DNA from 4 places in the Streptococcus sp. A69 genome. Region 2 is predicted to be linked to each of the others. Evidence: predicted binding sites of a transcription regulator. Region 2 holds the regulator's gene; each other region holds the start of a gene.
The links. The regulator CtsR, encoded in region 2, represses protease genes until heat stress. The targets are predictions, from matches to a motif close to TTGGTCAAAAAAGGTCAAANA.

Region 1 (2,204 bases), 250 kb from region 2:
GCAGGTAATGTCTTCAAGAATAGCTTCAAAGCACCAGCGGTAGAAGCTACGATTGAAGCAACTAAGAAACTTGAAGGTAAAGAACTTGTGGCTGACGCTTATACTTTCGAATTGAAAGAAAATGGCGCAGTTGTAGCAGAAGCTAAGAATACTGCCGAAGGTAAAGTGGCCTTTGTTCGTTCATTCGAAGAAGCAGGTACTCACACTTATACCTTGGTTGAAAAAGTTGGTACTGAAGAGGGTATTGAATACGATAAGACTGAGCACACTGTGACAGTCACTGTAGTTGCGGATGGTCAAGGTCTCTTGACTGCGATTGTTTCGTATGCGGATGGTAAAGCAGTTGTATTTACAAATAAATACACTGTTCCAACACCAACGCCAGAACCAAATCCAAATCCAGCTCCAAATAATCCAGGAACAACGCCAGATCCAGCACCAACACCAGATCCAACACCAACACCGGATCCAACACCAACACCAGATCCAAATAAACCAGGAACAAAACCAATTGATCCAGGACAAAAAGAGGATCCAACACCAACACCTCCAGCAACTGAGGAAAAAGGTAAAGCTGAACTTCCAAACACAGGTGAAGCAACATCTATCTTCTCAGCAATTGGATTTGTAGTCTTGGCATTGAGCGGATTGGTATTCTTCGTAAAACGTAAAGCTTAAGCTTGCGTAGGAGAAACATGAAACTTGGTAAGTGAGAATATTCCTTCTCTCTTAAACTTGATAGAGAAAGTCTCTAGAAAATTCGTTTTCTAGGGGCTTTTTTCTGCTTCAAAAAAATTTTTTAAAAATAGTCAAATTTGGTCAAAAGTTATTGACTTTCCCTGACCAATGTGATATAGTAGAAACATAAGGAAAATGAATTCCTTAAATAGCTCACTTTCAAGAAATTAGTCTTTGAGAATGAGCTATAGAATCCCAAGAAAGGGGTGAGGCCTATGTTAAATCTAACAGACTTTGAAAAGAAAATGATAAAAGGCTTATTTAAAAAAGAAAAACCAGAAGTTATTCTTAGGGTAGCTAGTTAGCTAGTCTAAAATTTTTAAAACAAAGGTTAAAGATAGTCAATATCAGAGATCGCGTATAATTAAGAATAAACGAGGTAAGGAATATGAACAACAACTTTAATAACTTTAACAACATGGATGATTTATTTAACCAATTGATGGGTGGTATGCGAGGATATAGTTCTGAAAACCGTCGCTACTTGATTAATGGACGAGAAGTGACACCTGAGGAATTTGCTCATTATCGTGCAACTGGTCAATTATCAGGTAATGCAGAATCTGATGCGCAAATGCAACAACATGCTTCAGGTATGAAACAAGACGGTGTCCTTGCTAAGCTAGGTCGTAACTTGACGGCGGAAGCTCGTGAGGGCAAGTTGGATCCTGTTATCGGACGAAACAAGGAAATTCAAGAAACATCTGAAATCCTCTCACGTCGCACCAAGAACAATCCTGTACTTGTCGGAGATGCAGGTGTTGGTAAGACAGCCGTTGTCGAAGGTCTAGCACAAGCCATTGTGAACGGAGATGTTCCAGCTGCTATTAAGAACAAGGAAATTATTTCTATTGATATCTCAGGTCTTGAGGCTGGTACTCAATACCGTGGTAGCTTTGAAGAAAACGTTCAAAACTTAGTCAATGAAGTAAAAGAAGCAGGAAATATTATCCTCTTCTTTGATGAAATTCACCAAATTCTCGGTGCTGGTAGCACTGGCGGAGACAGCGGATCTAAAGGGCTTGCAGATATTCTCAAACCAGCTCTCTCTCGTGGTGAATTGACCGTTATTGGAGCGACAACTCAAGACGAATACCGTAACACTATCTTGAAAAATGCAGCTCTTGCTCGTCGTTTCAACGAAGTGAAGGTCAATGCTCCTTCAGCAGAGGATACCTTTAAAATTCTTCAAGGAATTCGTGATCTCTACCAACAACACCACAATGTCATTTTGCCAGACGAAGTTTTGAAAGCAGCAGTGGATTATTCTGTCCAATACATTCCTCAACGTAGCTTGCCAGATAAGGCTATTGACCTTGTTGATGTAACGGCAGCTCACTTGGCAGCTCAACATCCTGTAACAGATGTGCACGCTGTTGAACGGGAAATTGAGGCAGAAAAAGACAAGCAAGAAAAAGCAGTTGAGGCAGAAGACTTTGAAGCAGCTCTTAATGCCAAAACACGTA
Region 2 (2,204 bases):
GCTTCATCTGTGATTTGCACACGGTGGTGTTTCTCATAGGTAGCCTTCAAGCCCTGTAAAATGGTCATACTGTCGGCCACGCTTGGCTCTTCGATCGTCACTTTGGCGAAACGACGAGAAAGGGCTGCATCCTTTTCGATATGTTTTTGATATTCCTCCTGAGTAGTCGCACCAACAGTTTTCAAAGTTCCACGAGCCAAGGCTGGTTTCAAGATATTAGCCGCATCCAGAGTCGAGTCAATCCCGCTCCCAGAACCCATGATAGTATGGAGTTCATCGATAAATAGGATGACTTGGCCATCTTCTTCAATATCCTTGATGATATTGTTCATGCGCTCTTCAAAATCCCCACGGAAACGTGTTCCCGCAACGACATTCATCAAATCAAGCTCTAACACACGCATCTTGGCCATTTCCGCAGGCACATCACCACTAGCAATACGCTGGGCAAGTCCAAGTGCCAGAGCTGTTTTCCCGACACCAGCATCCCCAACCAAGACCGGATTGTTCTTGGTCTTCCGACTCAAAATCTGAATCATACGCGAGATTTCCTTGTCCCGACCGATGACTGGCTCTAACTTGCCAGAGCGCGCTTGCTCCGTCAGGTCATGCGTGTAGTCCTCTAGACCGCCACTTGGAGTCTGAGGCATGCCCATCATATTAGCCATAGAATTTTGCTTATCAGAAACCGTACGATGGCGTTGGCGTAAAGCCTTGAGGTCTTCACGAGTCCATCCTGCACGTTCCTCTAAATTGCGACGAAGGGCAGCAATCTTGACCTGATCTTTCTTGTCTTCATAAGAAAAACCAGCCCTCTCCAAGATACGAGTCGCCAAGGCATTGCCATCATGCAAAATCGCATAGAGGACATGCTCTGTCCCCAACACCTTAGCATGGACCACTGAGGCCACATACTCTGCTTCTGCAAAGAGAACCTCCAAACGATGGGAAAAGGGCAATTCTGTAAAGGTTTCATCCTGGCTATAGTCCGTTTCAGTCAGTTCCAACGCAACCTCTTCTAAACGGTCCATTTCATAAGGATAATCATTTAGAGTCGCACCTGCCACACTGTAACTGTGATTGGACATGGCAATTAACAAATGCCAAGACTCTAGATATCGGGCTCCAAAATGGCCAGCAACCATGTAGGCACTTTCGATACATTCATTCAATGCTTTTGAATAATTCATCTTACTTCTCTTTTCTATCTACCTCTTGTAATAGCTGCCGGAGCATATTGGCACGGACAACTGAGGATTCCTCCCCTAGGACACGATCTGTTGCTACTGAAGTCAGCAAGGTCATTTCCTGCTTGGTCATCAAGTCCTGCTCCACCAAAAGCTGGAGAATATCCTCATAAATCTCCTGACTAACTCGCTCACCAATCGAGTAAAGCAAATCGCGGAGCATCTCATGATGACTGGAAAACTCAATCCGCCCAATGCGAATGTAGCCTCCACCACCTCGCTTACTCTCAACCAAGTAACCTCTACTTTCCGTAAAACGTGTCTTGATGACATAGTTGATCTGACTTGGCACAACCTGAAAGGTATCCGCCAACTGACTCCGCTGCAATTCCACGATACCAGACTGGTCTAAAATTGCCTTGATATAGGCTTCGATATGATCTGATGTATTTTTAAATCTCATAGTAAATCAAACTCCTTCTTTGAACCTTGACTATCTTTGACTATTATACCGAAATTTTTGATTTTTTAAAAGGAAAAGGGAGCAAGTAAAGAATAATCTTCACCGACTCCCTATTTTTCTACTTATCTAAACCTAATTCTGCCAAGATTTGACGTTTGTAGGCAATCTTTTGGACTTCCTTGTCCTCATCTTCAGACCAATCTAGTTTAATTTCTGAAACAATCTGCCCAGGGCGATTTTTCAAGATATAGATGCGGTCGCTGAGACTGAGGGCCTCCTCGATACTATGCGTGATGATCAAGGTCGTTAGCTGCAACTGCTTATGAATCTCCAGATACCAAGCGTGAAGCTCCATCTTGGTCATCTCATCCAAGGCGCTAAAGGCTTCGTCTAAAAGAAAGAGTTTGTGCCCAAAAAGGTAGGTACGAAGCAAGGCCACACGCTGGCGCATTCCACCACTAAGTTCGTGAGGATATTTGTTCCGTACAGCTGTCAACTGGAAGGTCGCAAGGATGTCATCCGCTCGAGCAATGGCTTCTGCCTTATCAATCTTT
Region 3 (2,204 bases), 540 kb from region 2:
CATCGATACCACCTGCTGCATTGATTTCATCAACGGCAAGTTGGGCCCCTTTTTGTTCAGATGTTCCGTAGGCTGCTACGGCACCTGTTTCTTCAAAGTTAAATCCGATTTTGATAGTCTTTTCGTCTACTGGGTTACCAGTTGTATTTGATGCTCCTGACTTGACCTCTCCACAGGCAGCGAGAAGAGCTATGCTAGCAAGAGCCACAAAAGATAGGGCAAATTTTTTCTTCATTTTTAATCTCCTTATAGTTGTTTCAAAAATAGTATGTTAAGAATATACCGAATTATCAGAAAATTGTCAACCTTTTTATTCACTTTTTTTAAATGATAACGTTTTCTTCATTTCGATAGAGATTCCCAACAAAGGGAGTTTCTAACTCTTGAATGTGACACCGCCTAATTTTCTTGATAAATCTTTCCTTACCTAATCTCTCTACTAAGTCATCTAACTCCTCAGTTGGAACATAGAGCTGCAAGTAACGATGCTTCTTAGAATGGTAACAGATGTCACCGTATTCCTGAAGTTTCTTTGCATCCCGATTATAGTAAAGATAGATGATTAATCCTGATCGATTGACCTTTTCAAACATGATAAATCCTCTTTCTAAGAAATCTTCTCCTATTATATCAAAAAAAGCAAACCCCGTCGAGTTTGCTTTTTAGCTTGGTTAGCTCAAAGAATTGTTGACCATGATTTCATCAATAAAACCATACTCAAGTGTTTCTTGGGCGCTCATCCAGTAATCACGTTCTGCGTCTACATGAATTTGCTCAACTGTTTTACCAGAGTTATCTGCAAGAATTTGCTCCAAAGTCTTACGAGTTTTAAGCAAGTGCTCTGCAGCGATTGCCATATCGGTTTGTTGGGTACCACCACCTGTACCACCCATTGGTTGGTGAATCATGTACTCTGCATTTGGAAGCATGAAACGTTTGCCTTTTGCTCCACTTGATGCAATGATAGTCCCCATTGAGGCCGCCATCCCCATCACGATGGTTTGGACATCTGCCCTGATAAAGTTCATGGTATCAACGATTGCCAAACCAGCTGAAACAGAACCACCCGGAGTATTTACATAAAGGTAAATATCTTTTGTACTGTCTTGGGCATCCAAGAAGAGCAATTGGGCGATAACGGAGTTGGCCATGTTGTCTTCAACTGGTCCAGTCAACATGATGATACGATCTTTTAGTAAACGTGAGTAAATATCATAGGAACGTTCTCCACGGCTTGTTTGTTCAATAACTACAGGAATCATTCATTTCTCCTTTTAATGTTAAATTTTCTTAGTCATACGACTCAATACAGAACTATTATATCTTTTTGGTCAAAAAAGGTCAAATTTTTGCTCTATTCTCTAAACAGAAACAAAAACTCAACCTCCTTTCAAGTCAAAAACGAACTTCTAGTTTCAATATTTACTTTGGGATTTTATTTGGTACCGAACAAGCGGTCTCCAGCATCTCCAAGACCTGGAACGATATAACCGTGTTCGTTCAAGCGTTCATCCAAGGCCGCAGTAAAAATTTCTACATCTGGGTGTGCTTCTTGAAGGGCTTTCACTCCTTCTGGAGCAGATACTAGGCAGACAAACTTGATATTGGATGCGCCACGTTTTTTAAGCGAATCTACAGCCAAGATTGCTGAGCCACCTGTTGCAAGCATTGGGTCAACGACAAAGATTTGACGTTGGTCAATATCTTCAGGCAATTTCACCAAGTATTCAACTGGTTGAAGGGTTTCTTCATCACGGTACATACCGATGTGTCCAACTTTTGCTGCTGGAACCAGATTCAAGAGACCATCTACCATCCCGATACCTGCACGCAAGATTGGGACAATCGCCAATTTTTTACCAGCCAATTGTTTTTGAACGGTCTTTGTGATAGGTGTTTCGATTTCCACGTCTTCAAGTGGAAGATCACGAAGTACTTCATATCCCATCAACATTGCAATCTCATCTACTAGCTCACGAAAAGCTTTTGTAGAAGTGTCTGTACGACGCAAGATTGACAATTTGTGTTGAATGAGTGGATGATTAATGACTTCAATTTTTCCCATTTTCTGAATTCCTTCTTTCAATTTATTCTTCTTATTATATCAAAAAACGGTTTAAAAAGCTGTCTAAACCATTTATTTTTATTAATTTTTAAATCAAATCTGCCTCTTGAAGAGCTGTCTGAACAGTCTCTAATGGTAA
Region 4 (2,204 bases), 560 kb from region 2:
AAAGGGGAGTCAATGGTAAATAAGTTGTTGTTGCTACTGTCGTTGCACCATTCCACAACTCCATTACCCCAATCGCTGACAAGAGGGAACTATCCTTGATAATGGTGATAAATTCATTTCCCAGAGCTGGAAGAATATTTTTGATAGCCTGTGGCAAAATGACATAGCGCATGGCATTTTTGGGACGAATACCTAGAGAATATGCGGCCTCTAACTGTCCTTTCGGAACCGCATTGATTCCCGCACGAACAGTTTCTGAAACGTAAGCTCCACTGTTCATAGAGATAATCAAAATCCCTGGAATCAAACGAGACAAATCAACACCCAAAATCCCAACCTGAATAGTCGGAGCATTGATATGCATAAGAGCAAAGGCAATCATAATCTGAACCATCATCGGAGTACCACGGAAAATCCAAACATACACATTTGCAAACCAAACGAGCGGTTTAAAGCGTGATCGCTGAGCAAAGGCCAGCAACACACCTATAATGGTACCTAAGCAGACAACAAGGATGGAAATCAATACGGTAATCAGAGCACCATAGTTAAAATACGGTAAATACTTTGGTAAAAAAGAAAAATTCATATTCAGTCAACTTTCTATGTATTAGATTGTATGATTATAACATGAATTGAATTAAAATGCAATCCTTTTTCACCAATTTTAACAATTAACTTGATAGAATGGAGAAATAGAGAGAAATCACAGTTTTTTTCTAGTCAACTACCTCTTGTTTATGGTAAAATAGAAACGATAAGAAATGGAGGAGAATCAAAATGGAATCACATTTGGTTAGAATCATTAACCGCCTAGAAGCAATGACAAAAGATGGTGGAAATCTAAAACGTAATTTTGAACGTGAAGGTGTTGTTGTCGCAGAAGTTGCATACAGCCACGACGAAGAAAACGGATCACTCTTCACTCTTCGCGATGTAGAAGCTCGTGAAACCTATACCTTTGATAGCATTGATTTGATTGCAATGGAGATCTACGAACTCCTTTACTAATATACAAACAGCAGAGAGACCCCTGCTTGATGAATGAGAATCCTTTTTGTCACCACAAATGGGATTTTTTTTCTTACCTTCAAGTCGCTTAATCCTCCATAAATCCTTCTTTTAAAAATGACCACTTCCCAATCTTTTTACTTGCTTTACACCTTAATCATGCTATAATGAGAGTATAAAACTTTGACTATTCTTGACCTTTTTCTTAGGTCAAGAATACGAATGAAATGAGGTAGATGTATGCTCTGTCAAAACTGTAAAATTAACGACTCAACAATTCATCTGTATACCAATATCAATGGACAGCAAAAACAAATTGATCTCTGTCAAAATTGCTATAAAATTATCAAAACAGATCCAAATAATACCCTCTTTAAAGGAATGACTGACTTAAACAATCGTGACTTTGATCCTTTTGGAGACTTTTTCAATGATTTGAACAATTTCAGGGCTTCTTCAAATAACGTCCCTCCAACTCAATCCGGTGGGGGATACGGAGGTAATGGGGGATACGGACCTCAAAACCGCGGACCTGTTCAAACACCTCCTCCTAGCCAAGAAAGAGGGCTCCTAGAGGAATATGGTATCAACGTGACTGAAATAGCTCGTCGGGGAGATATTGACCCTGTTATAGGTCGAGATGAGGAGATTATCCGCGTTATCGAAATCCTCAACCGTCGAACCAAGAACAATCCTGTCCTTATCGGAGAACCAGGTGTTGGTAAAACTGCCGTTGTCGAAGGTTTAGCTCAGAAGATTGTCGATGGTGATGTTCCCCATAAACTCCAAGGCAAGCAGGTCATCCGTCTGGATGTGGTTAGTCTAGTTCAAGGAACAGGGATTCGAGGTCAATTTGAAGAGCGTATGCAAAAGCTCATGGAAGAGATACGCAAACGCGAGGACATCATTCTCTTTATCGACGAAATCCATGAAATTGTTGGTGCAGGATCTGCTGGCGATGGCAATATGGATGCAGGAAATATCCTCAAACCAGCCCTTGCCCGTGGTGAATTGCAACTGGTCGGCGCTACTACTCTCAATGAATACCGTATCATTGAAAAAGATGCTGCTTTGGAACGCCGTATGCAGCCTGTCAAAGTTGATGAACCAACTGTCGAAGAAACCATTATCATCCTCAAAGGGGTTCAAAAGAAATACGAAGACTACCATCACGTCAAGTACACAGACGCTGC

Region 1: AC4ME5_RS05415 (ATP-dependent Clp protease ATP-binding subunit) is a predicted target of CtsR. The motif match lies at 827-847, and genes of this name have one in related genera.
Region 3: AC4ME5_RS06785 (ATP-dependent Clp protease proteolytic subunit) is a predicted target of CtsR. The motif match lies at 1,328-1,348, and genes of this name have one in related genera.
Region 4: AC4ME5_RS06870 (ATP-dependent Clp protease ATP-binding subunit) is a predicted target of CtsR. The motif match lies at 1,192-1,212, and genes of this name have one in related genera.

Annotation. Positions count from the first base shown of each region.
Region 1 covers NZ_JBZUJU010000002.1:279,107-281,310, forward strand. Annotated here, with positions in the region: gene AC4ME5_RS05410 (Spy0128 family protein) at 1-678, shown strand, start outside; gene AC4ME5_RS05415 (ATP-dependent Clp protease ATP-binding subunit) at 1,127-2,204, shown strand, end outside.
Region 2 covers NZ_JBZUJU010000002.1:26,669-28,872, reverse strand. Annotated here, with positions in the region: gene AC4ME5_RS04175 (ATP-dependent Clp protease ATP-binding subunit) at 1-1,190, opposite strand, end outside; gene AC4ME5_RS04170 (CtsR family transcriptional regulator) at 1,192-1,650, opposite strand; gene AC4ME5_RS04165 (ABC transporter ATP-binding protein) at 1,769-2,204, opposite strand, start outside.
Region 3 covers NZ_JBZUJU010000002.1:566,169-568,372, reverse strand. Annotated here, with positions in the region: gene AC4ME5_RS06795 (ABC transporter substrate-binding protein) at 1-235, opposite strand, end outside; gene AC4ME5_RS06790 (YlbG family protein) at 324-593, opposite strand; gene AC4ME5_RS06785 (ATP-dependent Clp protease proteolytic subunit) at 672-1,262, opposite strand; gene upp (uracil phosphoribosyltransferase) at 1,436-2,065, opposite strand; gene AC4ME5_RS06775 (deoxycytidylate deaminase) at 2,154-2,204, opposite strand, start outside.
Region 4 covers NZ_JBZUJU010000002.1:585,046-587,249, reverse strand. Annotated here, with positions in the region: gene AC4ME5_RS06880 (amino acid ABC transporter permease) at 1-589, opposite strand, end outside; gene AC4ME5_RS06875 (DUF1797 family protein) at 781-1,011, shown strand; gene AC4ME5_RS06870 (ATP-dependent Clp protease ATP-binding subunit) at 1,252-2,204, shown strand, end outside.